DNA from 4 places in the Staphylococcus sp. 510 genome. Region 2 is predicted to be linked to each of the others. Evidence: riboswitches for the same ligand, from Rfam matches in the RefSeq annotation. Region 2 holds a riboswitch; each other region holds the start of a gene.

Region 1 (8,053 bases), on a different contig from region 2:
ACAAAAACCGTACAATAAAACTGTAAAGTTGTTTATTGTACGGTTTTTATATTTAAAATATTTTATGACATTTCTGCATGAGCATAATCTATATCAGTAAATTTGTTGTATTGTTTCATAAAGTGTAATTTCACGGTACCTGTCGGGCCGTTACGTTGCTTAGCGATGATGATTTCAATTTCACCGTTATCATCATTAGTTTGTGGCTCAAAGCTTGAATCATCATCGTCATCCTCATCTTCGCCACGATTATAATAATCATCACGATATAAGAAGGCAACAATATCAGCATCTTGCTCGATAGACCCTGATTCACGGATGTCACTCATCATCGGACGTTTATCTTGACGTTGTTCAACACCACGAGATAACTGACTCAGTGCGATGACAGGACATTCTAGCTCACGTGCAATAGCTTTAAGCGTACGTGAAATTTCAGATACTTCTTGTTGACGGTTATCTGAGAAGCGTGAACCACTACCTTGAATTAATTGTAAATAGTCAATCACAATCATGTCTAAACCGTGTTCTTGTTTAAGTCGACGACATTTAGATCGTAAGTCATTGATTCGAATACCTGGCGTATCATCAATAAATATTTTAGTTCGAGATAATTTACCAACTGCAATCGTGAATCGATTCCAATCCTCTTCGGTCATTGTACCCGTTCTTAATCGGTTTGAGTCAACGTTACCTGAACTACATATCATACGTGTTGCTAATTGGTCTGCACCCATCTCAAGAGAGAAGATACCTACTGTATATAAATCTTCATGTGTCGCTACCTTTTGGGCAATATTAAGTGCGAAGGCAGTCTTACCAACAGATGGTCGTGCAGCTAAAATGATTAAGTCGTTTCGGTTAAAACCTGCTGTCATTTGGTCTAAATCTCTGTAACCTGTTGGAATACCTGGTGTTTGACCACTGTTTTGATCGAGTTCCTCTGCAGTTTCATACACTTGTCCTAACACATCTCGAATATCTTTAAAACCATCACTCTCACGTGTAGATGATAGTTCTAAAATACGTCGCTCTGCATCGCTCAAAATCGTATCTAATTCTAACTCATCATTGTATCCGTCATTGGCGATACTATCTGCAGTCTGTATTAACTTACGTTTAAGTGCATGTTTAAATACGATATCAGTATAATATTGAACATTTCTTGTTGTAGGAACATTAGTAGATAATTCTGCAAGGTATTGCGGGCCACCCGCTTCACTCAAACTTCCTTCAGTCGTTAATTGATCCATTAACGTCACTACATCAATTTCTTTATTATCTTCATTTAAGTGCATCATCGCACGGAAAATATGTTGATGGGCGCCTCTATAAAATGACTCAGGAAGTAACACTTCCTGAGTTGTATTAATTAATTCCGGATCAATAATAATGGCACCTAAGACAGATTGTTCGGCTTCATTGCTATGTGGCATTTGATTTTGCTCGTACATACTATCCATTATTGATTACACCTCTATTTTCAATCCATCTTTATTGTTCTACTGTATGCACACGAATAGTACCTTCAACTTCTTTATCTAATTTAACAGGTACGTTTGTATAACCTAATGTGTGGATACCTTGTGGTAAATCCATTTTACGTTTATCTAATTTAATGTCATGTTGATCTTTAAGGGCTTGGGCAATTTGTTTCGTACTTACTGAACCAAATAATTTACCGCTTTCACCTGTTTTAGCAGATACTTCAACTTCGATGTTAGCTAATTTTTCTTTTAATGCTTTAGCATCATCAATTTCTTGTTGTCTGTCTGCTTCAGCACGTTTATTTTGTTGTTCTAATTGTTTTAAGTTACCAGGTGTAGCTTCAACGGCGTAATTATTTTTTAATAAGAAGTTATTTGCATAACCTACTGGTACATCTTTAACTTCGCCTTTTTTACCTTTACCTTTAACATCTTGTGTGAAAATTACTTTCATGCGTCTTCACTCCTACTCATTTGTTCTGTTATTGCTTGTTGTAATTGTACAATGGCATCTTCGACTGAGACACCTTTTAATTGTGTCGCTGCATTCGTCAAGTGACCCCCGCCACCAAGGGCTTCCATTGTTAATTGAACATTAACTGACCCTAATGAACGGGCTGAGATACCGACTAGGTTATCTTCACGTTTGGCAACGACATATGAAGCTTCTATACCTTCTAAACTTAACAACTCATCGGCTGCTTGTGCAACTGTAACAGGATGATAAATTTTATCATCTGAGCCATGTGCAATGGCAACACCGTTATCTTGTACTTCGACTGTTCTAATTAATTCAGAACGGTTAATGTACGTATCCACATCATCCTTTAAGAAGTGTTGTGTCAGAATGGTATCTGCACCATGTGCTCTTAAATAACTTGCGGCATCGAACGTTCTTGAACCCGTACGTAATGTGAAGTTTCTTGTATCAACAATAATACCTGCATACATAACAGTAGATTCAAGACGTGTTAAACGCTGTTCAGTTGGTTGATATTCTAGCAACTCTGTGACAAGTTCGGCTGTTGAACTTGCATAAGGTTCCATATAAACCAGTAGTGGATTTGAGATAAAGCTTTCACCACGTCTATGATGGTCAATTACCACTTTACGATTTGCTTTGTTTAAGACATTTTCATCTAGAACCATTTCTGGTTTATGCGTATCAACGACAACAACTGTTGTTTTAGATGTCATCATATCCCATGCATCGTCAGATGTAATAAATCGTTCTTTAAGTTCTGGTTTCTTATCAATTTCATCCATGACACGACGTAATGTTGGATCGATATCAGATTCATTCAACACAACATATGCTTCTAGATTATTCATTAAAGCGAATCTAGACACACCGATGGCTGCACCAATGGCATCTAAGTCAGGTCGTTTATGTCCCATTACGATGACTTTATCGCCTTCGGTTAAGATATCTTTTAATGCGTGTGAGATAACACGTGCTCTTACACGTGTACGTTTTTCCATAGGGTCAGTCTTACCACCGTAGAAACGTACGTTGCCGTTCATGTTTTTAATAGCGACTTGGTCACCACCACGACCTAGTGCTAAATCTAGACCTGATTGTGATAATTCACCTAAGTCGATAAGATTTTCAGTACCTTCACCGACACCAATACTTAATGTCAATTGTGCTCGGTAACCAACACTTTTCTCACGTAATTGACTTAAAATGTTGAAATTTGAGTCTTCGATTTCTGCTAAAATCTTTTGATTTAAATAGGCTACGAATTGGTCTGAATTATAACGTTTGAAATAAATATTATATTCTGATGCCCAACGACTAATTACACGTGTAACCATTGAGTTAATTTCAGAACGTTGTGTGTCATTCATGTTTTGCGTAATTTCATCGTAGTTATCTAAGAATAATGTTGCAATAATGGGTTTTGAATCTTCATATAGTTGGTTCGTTTGTACTTCATCTGTAATATCGAAGAAGTATAAGCAATGTTCATTGCTTGAATAACGTACTCTATAATGATAATTTTCATGTTCAATTTCTACTTCTTGAACTTTCTCCAATTGCTTTAAGATATTAGGAAATATTTCGTTTACCGATTCTGAAATAACATTAGTTGTTAAATGTTCAGACATAAATTGGTTAACCCATTCAATATGGTCGTTCTCATCTAACACAATCATCCCGATCGGTAAGTGTTTAATCGCCTTATTACTACTTGTTGTAATATGACCACTTAAACCATCCACATAACTGTCCATTTTCATAAAAGCTTGTCTTAGCAAGAATCCACTAGCAATAATCATTACTAGTAATATTCCTGCAGCTATGCCTGCCACGATTTGGTTAAATATAAACCAAACGATGACTAATGCTATAGCAGTCAGTACCATTATAATAAATGGTATGAGCAAAGCTTTTTTAGTGGATTGACGGTTCATTCTTCCACCTCTCATCACTTTTTATTATTATTGTTCATTAGTTGTTTTAAATTGATACATAAATCGATGACACCTAATAACCCTACAATGTGAGTCATTGGCGTTAATAATGTCCCTATAACCATTAATATGATAGTTACTACATTCGGTAGTCGCTTCGCTTTTCCGAAGAAATGTATCACGCTCATCCCTTGAATGTACATCACTAATGATAACACAACTTCAAAGTTTAAGACGATACTCTGGAACGTACTTGGTTGGGTCGCAAACATTACACAAAGTAAATCAATAATATAGATTGTTAATAGCGTACGATTCATCTGCCAAGCGAATAGTGGTTTGAATATTGGCGTAGCTACTTTGAATTTGCGAAGGATTGGAAATGTTATGATCAGATTAATTAAAACGAAAAGAAAAACGATAATAATGAGATAACTAGGGAGTTGGACCGTCATTTGGCGGATACTTTCTTCAAGCATCTGTCTGTAATCAGCATCTGCTCCACTTGTTAATAACATGTTATGAACGGTTTCTTTAACAGGGTTAACTAATGCGGCTGCTCTTGGGATTTTATCAAATACTTGTAATAACATGAATCCTATCAATGTCATTAAACTTAGAGATACCGTTGTTACATATAAAATTCTTTCTTTTGTTGCTCTTTCCTTAAGTAATTGTCCAATGATTAAACTCGTTAAAATCACTAAAACCATTATACTTAAGACGAATGTATTACCTAATAATGTTGTAATTATAACTGTTACTAAGGCACTAATTCCAAATGACTGAATAGATTTGTTCCATAATACGACACCTGGGATTGTTGCAAATAAACATAAAATTAAGCCGAGAATAGGTAATACATGTGTTACTAAAGCGACTATCACTAATGCTAATGTACCTATAATAGTTGCTTTAGGTTGTATTTTTGAAAACACACACGCCACTCCCATACTTTTTTTGACTATAATTACCATTTTAACCTCTTTGAAAAAAATAAACAATAAAGTACTACTGATATTTATGTCGGTCAATTCCAGCAGTACTTTAGAGTGAAATAATCTATAGTTTTTACAAATTTTTAATTAAAATTCATTACGATAAACCTTTTAAAAGCAAGCATAGTAATATGAAAATCAAATCATTATTAAAAGTAGAATTGGAAATATGGCAATTAAATTAATTAGATTAATAAAACTACTTTTTAAAACAAATTCTTTCTTAGTTAATAAATACATAATTAATGAAAATATAAGTAAAACACAACTAATAAATAGGAAATATCTACATATATCTAATCCCTTTTCAGATAGATTATTGAAGTTGAATATTATTAATGATGCTATAACTATATAATTCAATGCATTTAATATAATTATCAATTGTTTCATCTCATAGTCACCTATTTAATTTCTCGATTTGTATTCTCTTTATATACTATACTTTTAAAATCGATATTCAACCTTATAAAATTAACGTTAGAACATGGTTTTAGTCATTATCGTCGAATATGTTTCGCATTTAAAAAGTGATATAAATTAGGTGCCCAATCTTCAAAATTAAGTAAGAAACCATCGTGCCCCACATTATCTGGTACAAAAAAGTGTCGATGATATTTAAAACGTTGCCCTGTCGCTAATACTTGATCATCTGGATACAACAAATCATCTATGAATCCCATCGTTAATACCTTTGTGTCTAATGAGTTAAATACCTCATCAACATCATCTCTACCTCTATCAATATTATGACTATCTAAGACGTCCAGCAGTGTTAAATAACATGATAAATCAAATGATTCTTTGAACTTATTACCTTGATGTTGTTGATAACTAACTACCTCTTCAGGCGTGAAGCGTTGCTCATAACTTTTAGAAGAACGATAAGTTAAAAATCCTAATTGTCGGGCAATACTTAAACCTTCTTTACCTCCGATATGAATCGCTTGTCTAGCAATCTCATTAAAGGCACAACTGTACGATGATGTTTTATCTGTAGCAGCAAGTATGACCGCTTTATCCACTTGGAATCGTCGGTTATAAAGTAATTCTAGTGCTTGCATACCTCCTAGACTACCACCGATTAAAATATCTATTTTATTAAATCCTAGTGCTTCTATCCCCTTCTCAAGTGCACGTACGATATCTCTTAATGTTAAATGATCTGGAAAATGTGGATCATTATGCTTTGAACTTGAACCAAATGGACTCCCTATCACGTTGAATGTTAAAAATTGATAATCATTAATAGGCATATATCCGCCATCAATAATTTCACGCCACCAACCTGGATGTTCATCTGTACCATATGTAAGATGATTGCCAGTTAGTGCATGGCAAACTAATGCTAATGGTTGTCCAGGAAAACCTACATGTTCATATTTTAATTTTAAGTTTTGTATCGTTTCTCCAGACTCTGTCGTGAATTGGCCTAATTCTAATGTATCAACTGTATAATTCGACATATATGAATCCATCCTCCTTTAAATAAAAAAAGCTTCTTACTCTATGAAAAGTAAGAAGCGGTTCAGTACTTATCATTCGAGTGCTCGTTGGTTTTAGCACCGTACTCGTATTCTTTGTAGCCGGTTGCTGAAGCGTCTATGGGCCAAGTCCCTCAACTTCTCTGAATAAGATTTTATGATTAAGTTTTGAATAAATACATTAATTATCTAAATTTTCTAACTACTTGAATTTTAACTAACTCCATCACGAAATTCAATATGTAGACCTTGATTTCTATAGAAAGAATCTCAACAGAGCGATAAATGCAATACCACCTAAAATCGTCCAGGTTAGACTTCTCGTATAGATGGCTAATAATATAGTTGGTATTAATGCAATAATGAATGGCACATTGAGTGTATAGCCTACACTACCCTCATGTTGTTGAATCAAACCGTCCAAGACGAGCGCTGTAAAAAGTGTAATTGGAATAAAGGATAACCATCGAATCAAAACGTCAGGTAAATTCACTCGTGAAATCATCATAAATGGAATCACTCTAACTAAAATCGTAACAATACCACATAGAATAATAATGATTAACATATGTTGATCTGTCATCATCTGTCCATCACCACCCCTAATGTAGAAGCGACAACCGCAGATATAATAATCGCTACATATGAAGGCATAACAAAGCTTAACGTTAACATCATCACAATGACACATAGAATAAGCACAAGATAGATGTTGATCTTAGACTTTTTAACAGATTCAAATTGAGCAATACCTAAAAATACAAACATAGCCGTAATCGCAAAATCTAATCCTAACATCTCTGGATTCGAAATATATTTGCCGAATATAGCACCAACTACACAAGAAAAGGTCCAAAACAAATATGCTGTAATGTTTAAACCATGCAACCAACGATCGTTAATTGGCTCACCTTTTAAATAAGGTGTGATGGCTACACCAAATGTTTCATCGGTCACTAAAGAACCAAGTCCAATTCGATTCCATAAACTATAAGACTTAAAATTAGGTGCTAACGTCATACTTAATAAAAACATACGTGAATTAACAATAAACGTTGTCAACACTATCGCTGTTATCGGTGTTCCAGCTATGACTAACGCACATATAATAAATTGCGCCGCACCAGCATAAATAATTAAACAAAGTAATATAATTTCTAATAAACTAAACTTTTGAGATGCAGCAACAATACCGAATGAAATACCAACACCTGCATATCCTAATAATGTTGGAATACATTCTTTAACACCTTGTCTAAATGTGAGATGGGTCATCTTGCCTCCCCTTTCTAGTACCAAATGCATTTACGTTTAAATAATAAACTCAAGTCTAATATACAATGATGAAAACGGCAATCACTTTAGACGTCGGTATGTGTGACGTAAGACAACCATCGGTTTAAAAACGTCGCAACTAAAGCGTTTATAATATGACAGAATTTTCCGTAAACAATTAGACGTCCCCTCTATTTTTGCATCTAAATTTTACTTAATGACCCTCCCCTACCCTCTTACTTTTGATTATTCGCATAAAAAATACGCGGCAATGATGGCTCTTCATTACCGCGCATTGTATAGCTATTTATTCGCTAACAATCTAAATTATTTAGTTGGCTTTTGAATATGAGTTTTACCACCCATGAATGGTACTAAGGCTTCAGGGATT
Region 2 (8,053 bases):
TAAAACCACGTCCCCTGTTCGATTGAGGACGTGGTTTTGTCATATTATTTCCCATTAAATTCTGAAGGGTCTGGCCCAATTCTTTTATTTTGATTTAGGTCATCTAATTTTTTCATTTGGTCATCATTTAATTCAAAATCTAATATATTTAGATTTTCGTCAATACGGTGAGGTGTTACTGATTTAGGAATTGTGACTACTTGATGTTGATAGTTCCATCTAATAATCACTTGTGCTGGCGTTTGCCCAACTTCTTGTGCTACTTGATTAACTACTTCATCATCTAATATTTGCGCGTTCATTAATGGTGACCAAGATTCCATCACAATATTTTGAACATCTAAATATTGTCTCAACTCTTTTTGAGTTAAGTATGGATGGAACTCAACTTGGTTAATTACAGGCTTAATAGATACTTGAGCTAGTAACGCTTCAAAATGATCTACATTAAAGTTACTCACTCCAATATTTTTAACACGCTCTTGTTTATATAAATCTTCCATACCTTGCCATGTATCTATCATTAGGGCTTCATTCATACCCGGCCAATGCATTAAATACAAATCTAGATAATCTAAATCTAACCTTTTCAAACTATTTTCGTAGGCTTGTTCAACATTTTCTCTACCATAATCTTCTAACCATAATTTTGAGGTAATAAATAAATCCTCACGTTTTAAGCCTGCAGATTCAAGCCCTTCTTTAATACCTTGTCCTACCTTTTCTTCATTACCATATACCTTTGCTGTATCGATACTTCTATATCCATTTTCAATTGCGTATTTAACAGCTTTTGTACAATCATCATTATTTTCAACTCTAAATGTACCTAGACCAACTTTCGGCATCGTATGACCATTATAAAATTTAATATTATCCATACATTCCCACTCCTTAAATACAATTTCAATATTCTATACCCTATGAAAGTAGATAAAACTCAGATTAAACATAAGTCATATAAATTTCAATATCTGTGCTCAAAACTAAAAAAGCTAGTAGAGATAAAATCCCTACTAGCTTCGTTGATATTTAATTAAATGATTCGATTTGTTCCATGATTTGTTGTAAATCATCGACATTATATTGAATACGTCCATGGAATACAAATTTGTTAAAGAATTCATCTAGTTGTTCAGGTCCAACTAATACTTTGACATTACTATTTTGAGCATAATTAGAAATAGTAACATCCCCTTCATTTTTAGGGTTAAAGTAAAGAATAGATGTTGGTGTATACTTAGTATTTAATTTACTTTGTAAGTCACCAGCTACATTCTGTATTTGTTGAATCTCATCTGAATAGTTTATAAATGATAATGATTTTTCGTCACTATTTTGATCAAGTACTAATGTTTGAGGCGTTCCTTTATCTAATTCCAACGTATTAAATACTTGTTCCATTGTTGGTAGCTCAGAAAATTGAGCGCCACTAATACCATTATATACATGACCTTTTAATAATTGAGAATCAATAATATATAATCCAGTACGTGTAAGAACGAGATGACTAATTCTTTCAATCTTATTTAATTCATTTGTCGGTAAGAAAATATTAGCCATGATATGCATATCTTCAGGACGAATACGTTTTTCATTGACTAAACGCTCACGAATACCAATTAATCGCATATCAGTTACATATTCACTATGGTTTTTAGAAAATAGCTTTAATGCATCAATTTCTCTTTCTTTACTATTTACTGTAGCTTCATAATCTTCTTTTTGTTTCGTAACTGTCTTTTTATTCTCAATACGTTCTTTTTCCAAAGCTTCTTCATGAGATGCCTTTATACTTTGTTCTTTTTGTTGGTATTCTTCTTCTGTTTGTTGCTTAATCTTTTTCTTACTATTTAATGCAATTAAAAATAGTACAAAAAAGATAATTGCAATAACTACTGCAACAATTAACCCTATACCAATAGGTGAAGATAAACTCATCACATCAACGCTCCTTTTATATGATCAATACAATTAATTATAAAACATAATCAAGACATTTTCGACATCTTGTCGCAATTTATCTTATTATATTTCAAACATCTCACATGCTATTTTGTTTAAGCCTTGTTAATCGTATCTTTTAAAACGTTGACTTTATCCAATTTTTCCCATGGTAATAATATGTCAGTACGTCCAAAATGACCGTATGCAGCAGTTTGTTTATAAATAGGTTGTTTTAAATCTAACATTTTAATGATACCAGCTGGTCTTAAATCAAAGTTTGCTCTAACTGCTTCTACTAATTCAGACTCAGACACTTTACCTGTCCCGAACGTATCAATAGCTATAGATACTGGTTCAGCTACACCAATAGCATAAGCAAGTTGTACTTCACATTGTTCAGCTAATTCTGCAGCAACAATATTCTTCGCTACATATCTTGCAGCATAAGCAGCAGAACGGTCTACTTTAGTTGGATCCTTACCACTGAAGCAACCACCACCATGGCGTGCATAACCTCCGTACGTATCTACAATAATCTTACGTCCTGTTAATCCAGCATCCCCTTGTGGTCCACCGATTACAAAACGTCCTGTAGGATTAATATAGAATTTCGTCTTATCATCCATTAATGATTCTGGAACAGTTGGATAAATGACATGTTTTTTAATATCGTTTTGAATTTCTTCTAACGATTTATCTTCAGCGTGTTGTGTTGATACAACAATAGTATCAATGTGTTTAGGTTTATCATTTTCATCATATTCTACAGTGACTTGAACCTTACCATCTGGACGTAAATAATCTATAATGTCATCTTTACGTACATCTGATAGACGTTTCGCTAATTGATGAGATAAGAAAATAGGTAACGGCATATAAGTATCTGTTTCGTTTGTAGCATAACCAAACATTAATCCTTGGTCACCTGCACCAGTTGCTTCAATTTCTTCTTCAGAAATATCATCACGGTATTCTAATGCTGTATCAACACCTTGAGCGATATCTGGTGATTGTTCATCAATTGCAGTTAAAACCGCCATTGTTTGTGAATCATAACCATATTTGGCACGTGTATAACCAATATCTTTAATTGTCTCTCTTACTACTTTTGGAATGTCAACATATGTCGTTGTTGAAATTTCACCTGAAATTAATGCCATTCCGGTTGTCACTGTTGTCTCACAAGCGACACGTGCATTAGGGTCGTCTTTAAGAATTTCGTCTAAGATTGCATCAGATACCTGATCAGCAATTTTATCTGGATGTCCTTCAGTTACTGATTCTGAAGTAAATAATCGTTTATTGTTAGTCATGTTTTGCTCCTTTTAAAATATATTACGATAATTCTCTTTTATATGAGCTAAATAAAAGAGCCTTCTACTACTACCTAGATAGAGTGAAGGCTCTTATACGTCCATTCGCTCTTATCGTTCAGACATTATGTGTCTGCAAACGGTTTGGCACCTTTCTTTTTATATGTAAAAAGAGGTTGCTGGGTTTCATTGGGTCCATGTCCCTCCACCACTCAGGATAAGAGAATCCGTTAAAATTAATACTACCTAATAAGAGAATTAATGTCAATTTATGATTTAAGTTATTTTAGTAATAATTTACGGTGGATTAATTAAATTGATATGTTATACTATTGAAATGTAAAGGCTTACATTATAACTATCTGGAGGGATTAAGTATGTCGATTGATACATACTCTGAAACGACAAAAATTAAACAATTATTAGAAAAACCATCAACGAAGTTTCAACTATCAACAACTCAACTTTACAATAAGATCTTAGATAATAATGAAGGTGAACTTACTGAATTAGGCGCTATTAACGCAAGCACTGGTAAATATACTGGTCGCTCACCAAAAGATAAGTTTATCGTTACTGAACCTTCATATAGAGATAATGTAGATTGGGGAGACGTCAATCAACCTATCGATGAAGAAACATTCTTAAAACTTTATAATAAAGTATTAGATTACTTAGGTAAAAAAGATGAACTATATGTGTTTAACGGCTACGCAGGTAGTGATAAAGATTCACGTTTAAAATTAACTGTCATTAACGAATTAGCATGGCATAATTTATTTGCACATAATATGTTCATTCGTCCTGAATCTAAAGAAGAAGCAAAATCAATCAAACCTAACTTTACAATTGTATCAGCACCACATTTTAAAGCTGATCCTGAAGTTGATGGTACGAAAACTGAAACGTTTGTCATTGTATCATTTAAGCATAAGGTTATTTTAATCGGTGGCACAGAATACGCTGGTGAAATGAAAAAAGGTATCTTCTCAGTAATGAACTACTTATTACCTATGCAAGATATTATGAGTATGCATTGCTCTGCTAACGTAGGAGAAAAAGGCGATGTCGCATTATTCTTTGGGTTATCAGGTACAGGTAAAACAACGTTATCAGCTGATCCTGAAAGAAAATTAATCGGTGACGATGAACATGGTTGGAATAAAAATGGTGTGTTCAACATTGAAGGTGGTTGCTACGCAAAAGCGATCAATCTTTCAAAAGAAAAAGAACCACAAATTTATGATGCTATTGAATACGGCACTATCCTAGAAAACACAGTCGTTAAAGAAGATGGTACTGTTGATTTCGATGATAATAAATTCACTGAAAATACAAGAGCGGCATACCCTATTCATCATATTGATAATATTGTATTACCTTCAAAAGCAGCACATCCTAATACGATTATCTTTTTAACTGCAGATGCATTTGGTGTGATTCCTCCAATTTCAAAATTAACTAAAGATCAAGCAATGTATCATTTCTTAAGTGGATTCACGTCTAAATTAGCAGGTACTGAACGTGGTGTAACTGAACCAGAACCATCATTCTCTACTTGTTTCGGCGCACCATTCTTACCACTTCATCCAACTGTTTATGCAGACCTATTAGGTGAATTAATTGATAAACATGATGTTGATGTGTATTTAGTTAACACTGGATGGACTGGCGGAAAATATGGTGTTGGTAGAAGAATTAGTTTACACTATACACGTCAAATGGTTAACCAAGCTATCTCAGGTAAATTAAAAGATGCAGAGTTTACAAAAGACTCAACATTTGGTTTAAATATTCCAGTTGAAATCGAAGATGTACCAAAAACTATTTTAAATCCTATTAATGCTTGGAGCGACGCTGAAAAATATAAAGCACAAGCAAATGATCTTATCCAACGATTTGAAGATAACTTCAAAAAATTCGGCCCTGAAGTGGAACATATTTCTGACAAAGGTGCTTTCAATAAATAAAAGTAAAAGCGCGGCAGATTTAAATCTGCTGCGCTATTTTTTGTTTGTTTCTATTTGAGTCATCCATTTATGTATATACGTTAAAGTTTCTTGCAAAGCAAATGGTCGAGGTACATGTCCTTCTTCCATTTGATAACATGTATCATAAGGTGCACCAATATCTTTCAATTGTCGTTCTAGATAATAAGCTTGATGAATACCTACCTGTTTATCTTTACCACCATGTACAATTAAAATCGGTGGACTTTGCGGTGTAATATATTGTATCGCTTCTCTAACTTCATATGCTTCATGATCTTTTTTAGGATGTCCTACCATTCTTCTCAACATCCCTCTTAAATCCACACGCTCTTCATACATTAAATGTATATCAGAAACACCACCCCAAATGATATAACTATCAACTGGTAAATCTTGAAATGTTAGCAAGCCTTGCAACCCACCACGAGAAAATCCAATCATATGTATAAACGTGTAGGGATATTTTGAATGTAATATGCGTATAAGTTCAGTGACATCATTTAAATCTCCTCGATAAAACTCATCTTTACCTTCACTACCATTATTACCTCTATAATAAGGACCTACAACAAGTGTGTGCTCATTGGCAAATTGCATTAAACGAGCTGCTCGTACCCGACCAACTTGTCCTTTTCCGCCTCTTAAATAAACCACGATTCGATTAACTTTACTATATGGTGTCATCACTAGTGCTTTCACTTTTAGATGATCAACATCATAAGTGATTTCATCAAACTGGTGCGTAGCTATTTCAATCGGCATTCTTTTCATTTTAATAAAGTCCAAGTGAAGTCACCCTTTCAAAACAGTGTAAAATGGCGTCATCTTGTAGCAAAAAACTACGTTCACTATATGGTATGTCTTTAATAGAAGTAAAAAGACAAGGGCCATCTGTTTCTAAATAGTCAGTTCGATTGGCTAAAGATGAAACTTGAATAAAATAAACATCTTTGACGAACCTAGTGGCATCGTTAGTTTTCACAGTATATTGAGCAATATACTGCATTTCTTCTACATATGCGCCGGTTTCTTCATATAATTCTCGTTGGATAGCATCAATACTTGATTCTCCATGTTCTCTTTTGCCGCCAGGAAATTCAATACCTCTATTTTTATGTCTAGTAAATAATAACTTCCCTTGGTATACTGGTATTGCAAGAACGTGATTACCTGTTGGATTATCTGTATTCGCTTTATATGTTAACTGCACTTCTCTTTGGTCTTTATCTAAAAACTTCAAGTACATCACATTCCTTTATAATATGTTAAAATAACTGTATTCAAAATTCTGGTTGGAGGCTTTTTTATGAAAAAAATATTTCTAGCCTTGATACATTTTTATCAACGCTATATATCTCCATTAACACCACCTACTTGTCGCTTTTATCCTACATGTTCAGAATATACGCGTGAAGCCATTCAATATCATGGTGCTTTCAAAGGATTATATTTAGGTATTCGACGCATACTCAAATGCCATCCACTACATAAAGGTGGCTATGACCCAGTACCGCTTGCTAAAAATAAGTCTAAACATCACCATTAATACATTCTAATTTACTTCTATCAACTACTGGGGGGATGAATGCAATCATTCCCTCTTTTAAAATACCTTCATTTTCCACAAAATCATTTTCAAAATAATAGCCTGCTGGCGTCACATCTCCAGGATAATCACCATATTGAGATAACATCGCAGTAAAATATCGACTCAATCCATATTCGTACATACCACCTACAACAATATTAATACCCCTATTTTTTAGATAATCAATGGTTTCGATAACACGGTCAATGCCACCTAATCTAAACGGCTTGAGTACGACCGTATCAATTGGATAATGCGAAACAATATACTGAATATCATCAATTGATGTAGCTTTTTCATCAATAGCAATAGGTAATTGAGGTTCATCATCAAACTGTTTTAAGGTATTAATATTAGCAAATGGTTCTTCTATATATAATATGTTCTGCTTAGTATTTTTATTTATTTCTTGGTATTGATTGATATCGAGTGACTCATTTGCATCGATGACAATATCAAATGGAAATTCTAATGACTTTAATTTATTAATATCAGAAATTAATTGATTTGAATATTTCAATTTTATACGTTTAGGTTGCGTTTGCTTTAACGTCGCAAATTGGGCATCGCTCCATCCACTGACGGTAGCACCATATTCAACCTTAAATGCTTTAAGTTTATAATACATTTGATATAACGCCATGACAACTGTACTGCGGGCTGCCGGACAATGATTTAATGTATTCAATAATGCCTGCCATTCTTCAAACGAATGTACATCTTTATTTTTTATTGATACAAACCACTGTTCAATCTGTTGTTTAACCGATGATATGGTTTCCTTATCATACCATGGTGTTTTAAAGGCATTGCACTCACCAAAATACGTATCACCTGTATCAGTAATCAGTTCGATAACTAAACATTCTCTTTTGTCTAACGACACTTTAGGTGTCACAATAGGTGATTTAAATGCCTGACTATATAAATAAAACTTCAACTCATTTATCTTCATTTTTTGATTCCTTAGACATCACTTTATTTCTTTGTAGTTTACCTGTTGATGTATATGGTAATTCATTTACTTCATAAAAGGCTTTAGGTATTTTATATTTAGCTAAATGTGTGGAGAAATGTTGCTGTAAATCATTTTTATCAACATAGTCTTGGGCGATATAATATAGTACCGGTACTTGACCCCATGTGTCGTCATTTTGACCGATACATACGGCGTCTTCAATTTCAGGAAAATATTTAGCTACAGATTCAATTTG
Region 3 (8,053 bases), on a different contig from region 2:
TCTGCGTGTGGTGCAGGTGAAGCTCCGACTTTAATCGTCTTGTCATCATCCTTACCTCCACATGCTGCTAATGCTACGGTTAAAGATAGTAATAATAAAATACCTAAAATTTTCTTCATTGATTTATCCCCTTTTCTTTAGCGTTTATCAATTTTATTTGTAACCCAATCACCAATAAATTGGATGATGAATACAATAATTAAGATGAAAACTGTTGAAACTAAAATAACGTCATTTTGATTTCGAGTGAAACCAGTTAAGTATGCTAAGTTACCTAAACCACCCGCACCAATAACGCCGGCAATTGCTGTAGATCCTACTAATGCAATTGCTGTTACTGTCAAGCCTGATACTAACGCCGGCATTGCTTCAGGTAGTAATACTTTTCTTACTACAGTCCAAGTATTAGCACCCATAGACCATGCTGCTTCAATTACCCCTTTATCTATTTCTTTGAAAGCAATTTCTACTAATCTAGCATAGAATGGCGCTGCACCTATGATTAAGGCAGGCAATGCACCTGTTGGACCACTTATTGTACCTAATACAACACTTGTAAATGGTATTAATAAAAGAATTAAAATGATGAACGGTATCGCTCTAAATAAGTTCACTATAAATGAAACAATTGAATAAAAAATTCTTGCAACTTTCGAATGACTCTTAGCTGATAAAAATAATAAAACACCTAAAATCAATCCAAATATAAAAGCAAATATTGTTGATACAACAGTCATATAAAGTGTTTCAACAATGGCTTGCCAAACTTCTGGCCATTGGACGTTTGGCATTGTAATCATTTCTTGGAGTATTTCTCCAACTGACTTACCCATGTCTTAACACCTCCACATTCACATGTTTCTCATGAAGATTATTTTTGAAAACTTCAAAATTTTCAGAACTTATAAAAGGTATATGGACGACTAAAAATCCTAACGTACCATTTCTTGTATTCTTAATGTCAGCTTCCAAAATGTTGACTTCAATCTGATGTGTTTTCGTAATGTACGATATAATCGGTTGAGTTGTATTTTCACCGTTAAAGTTTAATCGAACTATGTATGCATTGTTATCTAATGGTTCTAATGCATCTAATGATTCTTCAAAATCCTCATTTAAATCATCTTTTACAAATCGTCGTGTTACTTCGTGTTGTGGATTTTCAAATACCTGGCTTATTTGACCTTGTTCTATCACTCGTCCGTTTTCCATAACTGCAACTTCATCACATATTCGGCGAATGACTTGCATTTCATGCGTGATTAACACGATTGTTAAATTTTGTTGCTCACGTATTTTTAATAATAAGTCTAAAATTTCATCTGTAGTTTGAGGATCAAGTGCACTCGTTGCTTCATCACAAAGCAATACTGTCGGATCATTGGCTAATGCTCTAGCAATACCCACTCTTTGTTTTTGTCCACCAGACAACTCAGATGGATATGCATTTTCTCGACCTTTCAACCCTACAAGTTCTATTAATTCATTGGCCTTACGTTTAGCTTCTCCTCTAGATAAGCCTGCAATTTCTAGTGGGAATGTAATATTTTTAAGAACTGTTCTCGACCATAGTAAATTAAAATGTTGGAAAATCATACTTACTTTTTGGCGTTTCTTACGTAAATCTGACTTCGATAATTGACTTATATTATCTCCATCAATAATAACTTCTCCAGAAGTGGGTGCTTCTAAATTATTAAACATTCTAATTAAAGTACTCTTACCTGCTCCAGAAAAACCAATCACCCCAAAAATGGAACCGGATTGAATGTTTAAATCAACGTGATCTACAGCGAGTACGTCTTTATTTTTCGTATGATATCGTTTCACGATTTGTTTTAACTCAATCACGTTAATGCCTCCTTGTTTATAACTAATACAAATTAAAAAATGCTTCCTCAAAACTTTAGACTGTTTGAGAAAGCATTTTAAAATATCTTTCTCTCATCTTCTAAAGTTTACCTTTATGTGAATTGGCACCATTTCTATATAAGACGGTTGCCGGGCTTCGTAGGGCACATCCCTCCACCTCTCTCGATAAGAGTGTTTGCATGATTTAATTTTATTTAATCCTACCATCACGGTAGAGATTCGTCAATAATTATTTTAAATTTTCTAACAAATAAGGAACAGACCTAAATGCATACAACCTTTTCACTTCTTTATCCTTATTCATTAACATTAATACTGGTACTGACATAATTTGATGTGTTTCACTAAATTTCGGATGAAAGTTCATATCGATTTTCTTAACGGGGAGTTTCAAGATTTCATTTGCTATATCCAACATTCTTTCAGACACTTTACACGTCCCACATGTTGGCGTATACCCGAAAATAAGATGTTTTTCTTCTCCAAAATTTTCTGTCACATCGTCTATTTCTATAGATTTACTCATTCACTAAAACTAACCTTTCAGTTTTTAAATTAGGTATAAGGGATTTCTCTTTCTTGCAATTAAATCCATGTTTGGTAAGTACATGTGCTAAATAATTTTTAGGACAGTTTGCCACTTCGCAAAATGTTTTATCTACAAAAATATGTTCAGACTCACTTAAATATCGTTTGAACCATTTTCTAATTCGATCCCCTTCGTCATCTGAATCAGCTAAGACGAAAACTTGTTTACCATAAAGTGATTCTATCATATCATCGATCTTATCTATACTCATAGTACCATGCGTACAGATAATACTTACCGGTTCTGCGATGACTTGCTGCACTCGTTTTTTATCAGATTTACCTTCAACAATGATTACTTTGTTCACAATAGTCATAAGTATTCACCCTTTAAAAATCGAAAATTAACTATCACTATTCATTTCCACGAGGATTCTGCTTATAAAACATATACTGCAAAAACTTAAAATGAATTAACCATTTTATTACACTGTTAATATCATTTTTACAAATGTCATAAATGTTTTTTAATCTAAGTTCATCAAATTGTATGTACTCTTGCTTATATATTCCTTGCATTCGGGTCGCCTTTGCTTTCGCAATGGCATAAGTGTTTCCAAAATCTAAAGATTTAAAAAACACTAAAAAAACTCCTTGATACGAGATCGAGGAGTTTACTAATATTATTCGCCAATCATTTCTGAATATTGATCTGCTGATAATAATTCGTCAATTTGGCTTTCGTCGCTAATTTCTACTTTAACCATCCATGCTTTTTCATATGGTGATTCGTTTACAAATTCAGGACTATCTTCTAATTCTTCATTAACTTCAACTACTTTACCAGTAATTGGTGCATATAATTCAGATACAGTTTTTACAGATTCAACACTACCGAAAGTGTCGCCTTCGTTTAATTCATCATCAGTTTCAGGTAATTCAACGAATACGATATCACCTAACTCATTTTGAGCATATTCAGTAATACCAATTGTCGCTACATTTCCTTCAACTTTAACCCATTCGTGTTCTTTAGAGTATTTAAATTCGTTTGGTACTGCCACGATAAATCCCCTCCTAATTTTAAGTACATTTTAATGATGCCATACCCGCAATTATCAATCAACTATTATCTAAAAATTTTAAACCTTAAAATATTCGGGTTTAAAAATGTAAATTGCTATTTTTATAACTTTATTAAAATGAAAGTTCACTTTTTATAATTTGAAACAATCTACTTTTATAACCAAGTATTTTTATATTCTTCTTCTTTAAAGCCTAATGTAATCTTATCACCTAATATAGCTAACGGACGTTTCACTAACATGCCATCTGAAGCAAGTAATTCAAAACGTTCTTCGTCTGATAAGTCATTTAATTTATTTTTTAAATCTAATTCACGATATTTAGCACCGTGCGTATTAAATAATTTTTTAGTATCTACACCAGTTTTATCTACTATTTCTTTAAATTCATTTTTCGTAGGTGTATGTTGAACGATATCAATAGGTTCATAACTTACACCGTATTCATCTAAAAATTTAGCTGCTTTTTTGCAAGTTGTACAATTAGCATATTGGTAAAATTTAATCATCGATTTGCCTCCTTTATCTCTTAAATCCAATATATCATGTTATTTTAGAAAACGCTCTACTTTTTAAGCTTATTTTTTTATTTAAGTATTTCCATCCGTTATAATAAATTTACTAAACTTTTTCAAAGGAGCTTTTATAAATGGAAAGTATTAAAACAACTGAACAATTTAACAACACTGTCCAAAACGATCAACCTGTCATCGTCAAATTCGAAGCAGGCTGGTGCCCTGATTGTAAAGCAATGGATATGTGGATAGACCCTATCGTTGAAAAATATAAAGATTATGAATGGTATACTGTTAATCGTGATGAATTAGAAGATGTAACTGCTGAAAATGATGTTATGGGTATTCCAAGTATTTTAGTATTTAAAAATGGTGAAAAGTTAGCTCATTTACACTCAGCAAACGCTAAATCACCTGAACAAGTAGAATCATTCTTAGACGAAACATTCAATAAATAATATACAAAAATGGTCGAGACACTAATTAAGTATCATAAGTAACCACTTTATGGTTTATGACTTAGTTATGGTCTCGACCTTATTTGATTATAGCTCTATATAATCACTTTAATACTCTGAGATTAAATCTCTATTCTTACGTTTAGCTTTTGTCATTGGTTCTTCTAAATCGGTTAGATATAAGAATCCTGCTAAAATTTCATCATCTTCAATATTTAATGCTTTACGTATTTTAGGTTCAAAAATATATGCAGGCGATTTCCAACATGTACCGATACCCGCTTCATAAAGTAATAACATTAAATTTTGGGCAAATGCACCGAATGCAAAGTAATTTTCTCTATTTTGACGTTGTCTTGGATCAGCTTTCATAATCAACAACAACATACCGCCTAATTTCGTCACTTTATCATAATGATCTGCTCGCTTTTCAGGACTATTTGGGAAAGCAAAGCGTGTAATATCTTCACTCATATTTCCTAATCTATCTTTAGAAACATGTACAACTCGCCAAGGTTCTCTCATACCATGGTTAGGAGCATCGGTAGCTTTTTCTATAGCTTCATATAAAGCATTATCATCGATAGTCATATCGTGTTTAAACTTCTTGACGCTTCTTCTATTTGATATTGCATCTTGTAGTTCCAATCATATCGCTCCTTCTTCGTTCATTGATAATCTTTATCAATTATAAATTATATTTAGGCTTTGTTCAAATTGTCTACTTACTTATTATAGAAATCTATTTGTTTTTTCAATTCTTCTATGTGAATTTGTCCTGGAGCTTGCGGTTCATTTAAGCAACCATAGGATACAGTACCACCAAATACGCCCTGTGCCGTGCGACTAACTATGCCAATATCAGACATTGCTATGCCAATAATATGTTGATTTAAAGCATCAGCAGAGTCTTTGACCGCTTCTAATAGATGTAATACATCTTTTTCGTCATTTGGCATGACAGCCACTTTTAAATAGTCTGCTTCAAATTGATGCATTTTATAATAAGTGAATTTTAATTCTTCTAATGACGGTGTTTCATTAAAATTATGATGTGATAGTACCACTTGAATGCCTTTTTGATGTGCCTTATTTATGAATGATAAATAAGTATTTTTATCTTTTTTGTCATCCCATTCAATGTCTAACATCTCATATCCTGATTCATTAATAAGCTTTTGAATCACATTTTGATATTCCATTTCATTCACATGACCCTTACCTCCTTGGGAATTAGATCTATATGTGATTAATACTTTAAATTCAAATGGCAATTCCTTTAACTCATTGATAACTTGTTTAACTCCTGTAACATCAGTCCATTGATCTATCCTTAATTCAATAATATCAATACTATCTTGATAGAACTCTAAATCTTTAAACAAATCACTTATCGTTGCATCTTCAGGCGCAATCGTTACGGCTATATCTACCTTGCTCATATCAATCCCTCATTTCATTCAATACATCATTTATTGTTTATTATTTTAAACCAAATCATATCAAACCGCCATAAAGCGCGATTGCTTAGTACATCTTAGAAAAAGATTTATATATGATTGAGATAAATATTTGCGGGTATAAAAATAATATATACAAAATATAGGAGGTAATCATATATGGCAGTTCAATATGAAACTAAAGCAACAAACGTTGGTGGACGTAAAGGACACGTTCAAACTGATGATAATGCGATAAATGTAGATGTATTACCACCTCAACAAGCAGATGGTAAAGCAACAAATCCTGAGCAACTATTTGCTGCAGGTTATGCATCATGCTTTAATGGTGCTTTTGATTTAATCTTAAAACAAAACAAAGTACGTGATGCAGAACCAGAAGTAACTCTTACAGTAAGATTAGAAGATGATCCAGACGCTGAAAGTCCAAAATTAAGCGTAGATATTGATGCAAAAGTGAAGAATGTATTATCTCAAGAAGATGCAGAAAAATATCTTCAAGACGCACATGACTTTTGCCCATATTCTAAAGCAACACGCGGTAATATCGATGTTAATTTAAATGTTAAAGTAGAAGACTAAATAAAAATAGCGTTTAAAAGATTGAATACGAAAGGCACGTTCATAGTTGAACGTGCCTATTTTTTATATTAACTCTTTAAGTAATTTCCCCCATCCTACCAATAATTTTGGTATACTGAATATATAATATATGCAAACAAGTAATTAAATAATTATTTTATCAAAGTTGTTAAAAGTGTTTTTGCCTGTTTTTAAATTATTATTGAAAGTTTTTATTAAATATTTTATTATGTAATTAATTAGCTACTTCAAATTAATCAACCCTTTGAATCAGGAGGTCACTATGAACAACATACGTACATTAACCTTAGATGATTTAGCATCATATAAAACACTTTTATCAGGGGAACACCACACATATTCATGGGATCGCTATTATTTGGATCACGTATCCGACGATGCTTTGACAAAAATTTTATCTTCAGAAACTAGTCATATCAATGTTTTTGGTGCTTTTGAAGATGATGTTCTAGTTGCAACTGCAACATTGAGACAAAGTAAATATGTAGGTAAACAACACAAAGCAATCATCTTAAATAACTTTGTAAAAGATAATGACGAAGTAATTAACAGAGAATTAATCAATTATATTATTCATTATGCGGATCAAAAGAACTTAGAAACGATACTTACATCCGTTACTTCTAGTAACATCAGTGCTAAAGTATTTTTTAGTTCTCTAGGATTTGAAAATCTTGGTTTTGAGAAAAATGCTAGTAAAATTGGTGACGAATACTTTGATGAACATTGGTTATCTTATGATTTGAGAAATAGCTAATATTTGCGTTTGATTAAAAAGTATAAATGAACAATGCACACACTATTCATTTAAATATTTAAAACAGATTCACGCTATAAGATACATTTAAAGCTCAACATTGCCAAAATTGCAACGTCGAGCTTATTTTTATATAGTAGGATCGATCAATTCAATAAAATTAAATTGTCCATCTTGATATTCAAATTTTAAAATATGACAATTTCCTATGTCATACGAACTGCCCTCTTCATAACCCAAGCACTTTCTAATGAAAAGTCCTATAGTGCTACCGTGACTTACAGCTAACGTTGTTTTACCACTATGATGTTCCATAATTTCAGTTAGTGTATCTGTCATACGTTGTTCTACTTGTAAACGTGACTCTCCACCGAAAGGAACTACATAATCTCCATAAAGCGTTTTAGGCTGTTTGATTTTCTTAAGTAATTCAATACTCTCTCCCTCAAATACACCAAAATGCCATTCTTTTAAACCTTTTAACCGAACATATTTTTGTTGATGGTTAGGTACAGCATTCTCAAGTGTATCACACGCTCTTTCCTGAGAAGATGTAAATAAGGCATCAAATTCAATCTTATTATTCTTAAAATAACGAGCAGCGGCTTGAGCTTGTTCAATTCCACGGTCTGTTAAGGGGGAATCACTTGCCCCTTGAATTTTACCCTTTAAATTAAAAACTGTTTGACCATGTCTCATTAAATATAAAATCTTTGTCAATTTTTACACCTCTACTAAACTACTATTCACAATTCATTCGATTACAACGAGTTGT
Region 4 (8,053 bases), on a different contig from region 2:
TCATCACGCAAATCTTTATCAAAGCTTTGTAAACAACTTAAGTTTTGTGAATCATTTCAATACCAAATCTTTAAACAACAAGGTATGTACGCTTTAGAAGTCAGCTTACCTAAACAACAATTACCTTACTTTATTACCTTTTTAAGTTTTCATAACTTTACCATCTACCAAATTTTATCACCAAAGCACTTAGACGAATTACTTGATTCAGAGCGTTTGTACCAATCTGCTAAACGATTTGAATTATCTATCGATGGCTTGCAAGACGCATTTATCAAAGACAAAGTGATCGATATTATGAATATGTATATGAATCATTATGATATCAGCTATACATTAAATAAAAATTGTGCAAGTATCATTTGTCCTCCTGATATTTTTTCTAAATTACTACATACAGTAGCAACACGTAACATAGATATTCTTTCAGCAGGATATAAATCTAAGGCGATTAATAAAGCAAGAATTTCATAATTCGTCCACTTATCCAAGTATTAAACAAAAGGGATTCCGAAACTACAATGTTTCAGAATCCCTTTTATATATTTATTTTCCGTCGTTATCATATACTAAGTGTTCAAATGCTTCTCTCACTTGTGGTACAGACATACCGACTACGACTTGTACACTTTTCCCACTTTTAACTAGACCATGTGCCATTTGATTATGTGTGAAATAACTACTGTCTTCTACTTTGTTTTCATCATTAACTGTTAATCGTAAACGAGTAGTACAATTTGTAACATCTTTAATATTCTCTTTACCGCCTAGACCTTCTAAATAATAAGCTGCTTTATCATCATATTCATTTCCAGTTGATTGAGACTTTGATGCCTTGCCTTCGCCTTTTTTCTCTTTGTAATCTTGTTTAGAGAATAGTTTAACTTCTTCTTCATTTTTACGACGACCTGGTAACGGAATATCAAATTTCAATATTAAAAATCTAAATAATACATAATAAATACCTACAAATATTAAACCAATAACCACTTGAATCACATATGTCATCCAATGTTCTTTACCAAGTGGTATCCAGTTTGTAGCTAAGAAGTCTAAAACACCACCGCCCATGTTACCTACTAATCCAAAACCATACATGATTGTATCCATTGTTGCTGCAAGTAATGCGTGCAATACGAATAAATATGGTGCAATAAATAAGAATGTAAATTCTAATGGTTCTGTAATACCTGCGACTACAGCTGTAAGTGTTGCCGGTATTAATAATGCAGCCACTTTTTTTCGATTCTCTTTTGGTGTTGTGGAATACATTGCCAATGCAATACCTAAACAACCGAATACTTTTCCGTTACCTTGTAACATAAATCCGTACGGGAATTGTTCTTTTAATGGCTTACTACTCTCTGCAAATTGATTTAAATGTTGCAACCATTCCGCTTTAAGTCCATGATTGACAACGACAGGGCCCACTTCAATAGGTGCATAAATGAAATGATGTAAACCGGTTGGAATCAATACTCTTTCTAAGAAATGATATAACCACACACCTACATATCCTGATCCGATAATAAAGTGTTGTACTGACGCAATACCATGTTGAACTGTAGGCCATACCACACAAGTAATTGCCGCGACAGGTAACATCACAAAGAACGAAATCGTCACTACAAATGTTAATCCTTGGAATACGCCTAACATTTCTGGGAGACGTTTACTATAATAACGATTATGAATCCATGTAATAATCCCTGAAATAATAATTCCGCCTAAAATATTAGTATCTAATGTTTCTATACCAGCAATTGCTTTTAGGCCAGTAACATTTTCAACACCTTTTTCTAAATTGGCACCAAATGTATGTGGCCATTGTGTTAATATCGCATTAATAAATGTATTAAACATTAAATAGCCCATTAATGCAGCTAGTGCTGCGTGGCCTGGTGCTTTTTTAGCTAAAGATAGTGGCAACCCTACTACAAATACAATTTCCATGTGGTTAAATATAACCCAACCACCAGACTCTATCACTGACCAAAATTTAAACCAAAATGTATGTTGGTCTGCTAAACCACCCATAATAGTTGGATTTTTGAATAATGTTGCAAACCCCAGTACAATCCCAAAGAAAGCAAACATCAAGACAGGTACAATCATTGCACTACCAAAACGTTTGATTGCATTCATTATAATAACCTCCACATCCCAATTTCTTTCTGTTCCACATTGAAAATGAGTTTAAATCATTCCTTTCAATGTCATATCTTATTTCTAATATATAGTAAACGCTTACATAACCACAACGTCATTGACGCATTTTGAAAGTATTTTGTATAATCAGATTATGTTTTCTTATGATGAAAATTTTTTCAACACTAATAAATGAGGTGTCGTCATGTTTCTAGATGAACGTGTGAATGCGAACTTTAATCAACTTAATGACAATGATTTACAAATTGCGAATTTCGTTAATACCCATGTTGATTTATGTAAAAATTTAAAAATTCAAGACTTGGCACAACATACACATGCTTCAAACGCTACAATACATCGCTTTACACGAAAATTAGGATTTGATGGTTATAGCGACTTCAAATCATTTTTAAAATTTGAAAGTGAAAAGAAAAATCAATTACCTTCTGACTCTATCGAATCATTTAGACAGGAAATTGAAAATACATTTAATTATTTAGATCGTATAGATTATGAGCTACTAACTAATAAAATGAATGATGCTGGAACGATATATTTATATGGAACGGGTAGAGCTCAAATCAATGTGGCTGAAGAAGCACAAAGAATATTATTAACAATGCATAAAAACATCATTATTCTTTATGATGAACACGAATTAAAAATGGTCTTAAACAAAACCGTACCGCAAGACCTTTTCTTTATCATTTCGCTATCTGGTGAAACTTATCAATTAAAAGAAGTAACACAGCTATTGCAATTGAGACAAAAATATTTTATCTCAGTCACAACGATGAAAGATAATACGTTAGCCCAACAAGCAAATTATAATGTGTATGTATCTAGTAATACATTCTATTTAAATGATGGCACTGATTATTCAAGTTTTATTAGTTATCATATTTTCTTTGAAACACTACTCAGAAAATATAATGAACGGAAAGAAAAAGGTGAACTCAAATAATCATTTTGTCTATAAAGATAAAAAGCCAGTAAATGAACTTTCTTAAATTCATTTACTGGCTTATATATTACTATTGATTAATTCAAATTAATTATTTTTCTGTTCTTCAATTTCTTCTAATACTGCATTCATTTTGTCAAACATAAGTTCAAATCCATGCGCAGTTGAATCATGGTATTCTTTCTTTTTCTGTTTGTATTCAAGATTGGTTAATCTTCTTTCACGTTCCATATATGATTGATAATAGAAGAACATTTGGGTGCCACCTGATTCACGTTCGAAGAATTCTACTTCTATAATATCCTCCTCGTTACTTAAGCCTGGCATACCTATTGTCATTTTAATAAATTCATCCATGACTAATTCTTCGTATGTACCTTCGATAATATTTTGTTTACCATTTCTACTATCAACGATACGATACTTACCACCTTCTTGGACATCAGCTTCAAATGATTTATTCGTACGTTTCGACGTCATAAACCATTGTTTGAGAATATCTTCTTTCGTCCAAGCTTCATAAATTGTTTCTGGTGAATATTTTAATAAACGTTCAATATCAATTTCTACATATTCATTTTCCACATTATACTTTGCCACTTTCAGTCACCTACTTTCACTCTTAATACTATTTTAACGTATTTGTTCAAACTTCCAAACATTTATACATTAAAAAAGATTGCGCTTCTACACATTTAGTCTAGTTTACCATTAAAACGCTGACTTGAAACATTTTCTCTGTACTGTTCTATTTATCAATTAAAAAACCGAGACTAAATCGTCTCAGTTTATAATCGTTTTATGCTTTGTTTTTTAATTTTGGATAACCAATTAAAATAGCAATCAATCCGCATACACCAAGCATGATAGGATAAATACTATAAGGAACGAGTAAGAATGGTGAGATGCCCGCTACTCCTGCAGCTGAAATCACTTGAGGACTATATGGTAATAAGCCTTGGAAACACCCACCAAATATATCTAAAATACTAGCTGATTTACGTGGATCAACATCATATTCATCTGCAATATTTTTAGCTAATGGTCCTGACATAATGATTGAAATAGTATTATTAGCTGTTGCAATATCTGCCACACTTACTAAACTGGCAATGCCTATTTCAGCTCCTCGTTTAGATTTCACGCGACCTCTGACTACATTTAACAACCAATCTATACCGCCATTATGTTGAATAAGTCCTACTAAACCACCAATTAATAAGGCAATCATAGCAATATCTTCCATACCTATAATTCCTTTAGATACAGCACTTAGTAATCCTTTCCAACCAAATGAGCCATCAATAAGGCCAATGACTCCAGATAAAACTGTCCCACCAATAAGGACGATAATCACATTGACACCAACTAGCGCTAGTATCAACACCAATAAATACGGAATGACTTTAACTAATTGGAAATCATAACTTTTAGAATGATCCATGGAAATTCCATTTGTTAGGAAAAATAGTACAACTATGGTTAATATCGCACCTGGCAAAACAATTCTAAAGTTTACTTTAAATTTATCTTTCATCTTCGTATGTTGTGTACGTACAGCCGCTATCGTAGTATCAGAAATCATAGAAAGATTATCTCCAAACATAGCGCCACCAACAACTGTAGCCATAGCTAAAGCTGCAGATACATCTGTAGCTTGTGCAAATCCAAATCCTACTGGTGCAATAGCTGCTACTGTGCCTACTGATGTTCCCATTGAAATAGAAACAAACATACAAATGATAAATAAACCTACTATAATTAAATTTTCAGGGATGAGAGACAATCCCAAATTTACAGTAGAAGTCACACCACCCATTTTCTCTGTAGTCGTAGAAAATGCGCCTGCTAAAATAAAGATAAGCATCATTAAAATAATATTTGAATGACCTGCACCTTTAGTAAACACTTCAACTTTAGTGGCAAATTTTTCTTTGCGATTCATCAACAAAGCAACGATTACTGTAATCGTTATCGCAACATTTAACGGCATCGTCGTGAAATCACCCGAGATGATACCTACACCTAAAAATAACAACATAAATAATAATAACGGAAATAACGCCCAAGCATTACCCTTTTTAGTTTCTTTCATCATTAGACCTACTTCCTTACAAAAAATACCTCTCTTCTTTATGATAAAGAAAAGAGGTCCATCTACAACGATTATCCCCTTATCTTCAAACCTAGATAGGTTACTGGAATTGGCACATGATTCAATGTTGCCGAAGCTTCATAGGGCCAGTCCCTCCACTTCTCTTGATAAGTGATTCATATTTAACGTTTACGTTACAAGATAATTCCTATGACGTCAATCATAAATTAAAACTTCGTCGTAAAATATTTTTCATAAATAATTAATGCAACAGCAACTACGAATAACATTGCAATAGCTATACCAAAGGCGACCCACCATTTTAAATAAAGTGATACCATCATTAAAATAATAGAAATGGTTGTCATACTAATCATCAGTATTTTAAATTGTCGTTCACGTTGTTGAGAGATCACTTTATAATCTCGATGGTTTTTCCTTTGCGTATCATCATCAATTTGTAATTTAGTTTCTATATAAAAAACAAACGTCATAGTTACCAATACAATTAAGAAAGTAATCCATGTATAATTTTGTTGAAATAATATCATCATAAAAAATACAATCCATAAACAACCGATAATAATACCTAATAACCGGTCGATTGTTTTATTAATCCATATGATATGATTTTTAATATTTTTATTAACAAAATACAGATTTTTTAATGCATTGGTAAGCGCAAATAAAAGTATTAAAATGATTAAAAACCATTGATTCGTAGTAAATAACGAAAATACAACTATAGCGATTATACCTATTATGAACGGAGCAATCCTTATAAACGTATCTTTCACCATGTTATTACCTCCTTTAGATATAAGATTTCTATTGCAATTTGTCGTATAAATTACCTATCCCTTAGATATATCTGTATTCTTTAATTAAATTCCATTCATTAAAAAGGTTAATAATTTTATATTTTTATTTTACATTAAACATATTTTTATTCCAAATTCATAATAAAATTGGATATAGTTATCATATAATTTGTCACAAAAAAATGGTCGATAAAGTATTAACACTTTATCGACCAACTGCTATTCATTAGTTAATTTGAATGCCGCCTGTCACACCGAAGACTTGTCCGGTTGTATAACTTGATTCTTCAGATGCTAAAAGTACATATGTTCCTGATAGTTCAACAGGTTGACCTGCACGGCCAAGTGGTGTATTTTTACCGAATTTCGGAATATTACGTTGTGGTTGTCCACCAGTAATTTGTAAAGGTGACCAAAATGGTCCTGGTGCCACACAATTGACACGAATACCTTTTGCGCCAAGCTCTTCTGATAAACTTTTCGTCAATGAGATAATGGCAGCTTTTGAGGCGGCATAGTCGTGTAAGATAGGGCTTGGATTATATCCTTGAACAGATGACGTTGTAGTAATTGATGCCCCAGGTTGTAAATACTCTAATGCTTTTTGTACTGTCCAAAATATTGGATATACATTGGTTTCAAATGTCTCTTTAAATGATTGAGTATCAAATCCTCGAATATCATCATGGTATTGTTGATGTCCAGCGACTAATGTTACATTATCAAGTCCACCAAGCTGTTGATGTGCTTCTTCGACCATGTCATAGTTAAATTGTTCATCACGTATATCACCAGGTATTAGCACTGCTTTTTGTCCCGCTTCTTCAATCACTTGTTTAACGTCTTGTGCGTCTTTGTCTTCACTTGGAAGATAATTAATCGCAACATCTGCGCCTTCTTTAGCATAAGCAATAGCTGCTGCGCGTCCAATGGCAGAATCGCCACCTGTGACTAACATTTTATATCCTTTTAATCGCCCGTGTCCGACGTATGATGTCTCACCGCAATCTGGTTCAGGCGTTAATTGACTTTGCAAGCCTGGAAGTGGCTGCTCTTGTTTTTCATAGTCTGTTGATTTGAATTTATTTCTAGGATCTTGTGCTGACATTTTAAATTCATCTCCTCAATTTGTATATGTTGTCATATACCCAAGGTTATCCAGATGTTAATCATATTATCTTTATACAATGTATAGTGACTATTGATTCAGAAGACGTTTCGCCAGTGTCACAAAATAAGTTGGCACTTTTTCTAAAATACGCTCATCTGGATCATATAAAGGATGATGTAAGTCATACTCACTATTAGATCCTATGAATGCAAATACACCAGGATACGTTTCTGTATAACCTGAAAAGTCTTCACCAATCGTTAATGGTAAATCCATCATTGAGACATGATAACCGATATCTTTTGCTACTTCTATCGCCATATCAGTTAATTCATCATCATTAATTACTGTTCCAGGAAGTCGTGTATATCGGCAATCTACCTGTATATTAAATGTTCGTGCTAAACCATCAGCAATATCATTCATTCGTTGTTTGATATATGCTCTATGTTCTGGTTTAAATGAACGGACAGTCCCTTGTACATAGGCTTGATCGGCAATGACATTCCATGTATTTCCACATGAAATTTCACCAATAGTAACAACTGCATTATCAAAAGCAGATAAATTTCTACTTACAATCGTTTGTAAACTATTAATCAGTTGACCTAAAGCAACGGTTGGGTCATTACCCTGTTCTGGTTTAGCAGCATGTGCCCCTTTTCCTTTAATCTCAAATTCGAAGCGATCTACAGCAGACGTAATAGGCCCTTTCTTTATAGCAAAGTCACCAATGTCCATCGTTGGATAATTATGGAATCCTAATACTGCTTTCACACCATCTAATGCCCCTGTATCTACTACCTTTTTAGCTCCATGACCTAGCTCTTCAGCCGCTTGGAATATGATTCTCACTCGACCATTTAATTCACTCTCTTGGGCTTTCAATTGTGTTGCAACCCCTAATATAC

The links. A riboswitch is a leader RNA that binds a small molecule or an ion and turns the genes downstream of it on or off. The one in region 2 is predicted to bind S-adenosylmethionine.
Region 1: linked by a shared signal. The riboswitch ahead of metX (homoserine O-acetyltransferase MetX) and the one ahead of metK (methionine adenosyltransferase) in region 2 are both predicted to bind S-adenosylmethionine.
Region 3: linked by a shared signal. The riboswitch ahead of AC2D8K_RS03045 (methionine ABC transporter ATP-binding protein) and the one ahead of metK (methionine adenosyltransferase) in region 2 are both predicted to bind S-adenosylmethionine.
Region 4: linked by a shared signal. The riboswitch ahead of AC2D8K_RS06610 (Na+/H+ antiporter NhaC family protein) and the one ahead of metK (methionine adenosyltransferase) in region 2 are both predicted to bind S-adenosylmethionine.

Annotation. Positions count from the first base shown of each region.
Region 1 is NZ_JBXVVK010000014.1:14,051-22,103, forward strand. Features, by position in the region: gene dnaB (replicative DNA helicase) at 63-1,463, opposite strand; gene rplI (50S ribosomal protein L9) at 1,495-1,941, opposite strand; gene AC2D8K_RS10645 (DHH family phosphoesterase) at 1,938-3,905, opposite strand; gene AC2D8K_RS10650 (YybS family protein) at 3,920-4,858, opposite strand; gene metX (homoserine O-acetyltransferase MetX) at 5,404-6,369, opposite strand; SAM riboswitch class I at 6,436-6,541, opposite strand; gene AC2D8K_RS10660 (AzlD domain-containing protein) at 6,644-6,973, opposite strand; gene AC2D8K_RS10665 (AzlC family ABC transporter permease) at 6,970-7,662, opposite strand; gene serS (serine--tRNA ligase) at 7,990-8,053, opposite strand, start outside.
Region 2 is NZ_JBXVVK010000009.1:114,748-122,800, forward strand. Features, by position in the region: gene AC2D8K_RS08565 (aldo/keto reductase) at 45-881, opposite strand; gene AC2D8K_RS08570 (NERD domain-containing protein) at 1,033-1,941, opposite strand; gene metK (methionine adenosyltransferase) at 2,061-3,260, opposite strand; SAM riboswitch class I at 3,369-3,484, opposite strand; gene pckA (phosphoenolpyruvate carboxykinase (ATP)) at 3,638-5,230, shown strand; gene AC2D8K_RS08585 (alpha/beta hydrolase family protein) at 5,264-6,013, opposite strand; gene ytkD (RNA deprotection pyrophosphohydrolase) at 6,024-6,497, opposite strand; gene yidD (membrane protein insertion efficiency factor YidD) at 6,558-6,797, shown strand; gene menC (o-succinylbenzoate synthase) at 6,781-7,794, opposite strand; gene menE (o-succinylbenzoate--CoA ligase) at 7,781-8,053, opposite strand, start outside.
Region 3 is NZ_JBXVVK010000003.1:5,253-13,305, reverse strand. Features, by position in the region: gene AC2D8K_RS03055 (MetQ/NlpA family ABC transporter substrate-binding protein) at 1-119, opposite strand, end outside; gene AC2D8K_RS03050 (methionine ABC transporter permease) at 138-833, opposite strand; gene AC2D8K_RS03045 (methionine ABC transporter ATP-binding protein) at 826-1,851, opposite strand; SAM riboswitch class I at 1,942-2,044, opposite strand; gene AC2D8K_RS03040 (thioredoxin family protein) at 2,102-2,398, opposite strand; gene AC2D8K_RS03035 (toprim domain-containing protein) at 2,391-2,777, opposite strand; gene gcvH (glycine cleavage system protein GcvH) at 3,084-3,464, opposite strand; gene AC2D8K_RS03025 (arsenate reductase family protein) at 3,641-3,994, opposite strand; gene AC2D8K_RS03020 (thioredoxin family protein) at 4,135-4,458, shown strand; gene AC2D8K_RS03015 (nitroreductase family protein) at 4,567-5,106, opposite strand; gene aroD (type I 3-dehydroquinate dehydratase) at 5,184-5,900, opposite strand; gene AC2D8K_RS03005 (organic hydroperoxide resistance protein) at 6,078-6,500, shown strand; gene AC2D8K_RS03000 (GNAT family N-acetyltransferase) at 6,784-7,278, shown strand; gene AC2D8K_RS02995 (histidine phosphatase family protein) at 7,408-7,998, opposite strand.
Region 4 is NZ_JBXVVK010000007.1:19,873-27,925, reverse strand. Features, by position in the region: gene AC2D8K_RS06630 (hypothetical protein) at 1-474, shown strand, start outside; gene AC2D8K_RS06625 (alpha-glucoside-specific PTS transporter subunit IIBC) at 547-2,145, opposite strand; gene AC2D8K_RS06620 (MurR/RpiR family transcriptional regulator) at 2,354-3,115, shown strand; gene AC2D8K_RS06615 (SRPBCC family protein) at 3,203-3,715, opposite strand; gene AC2D8K_RS06610 (Na+/H+ antiporter NhaC family protein) at 3,915-5,210, opposite strand; SAM riboswitch class I at 5,287-5,384, opposite strand; gene AC2D8K_RS06605 (hypothetical protein) at 5,438-6,010, opposite strand; gene AC2D8K_RS06600 (SDR family oxidoreductase) at 6,258-7,139, opposite strand; gene AC2D8K_RS06595 (amidohydrolase) at 7,230-8,053, opposite strand, start outside.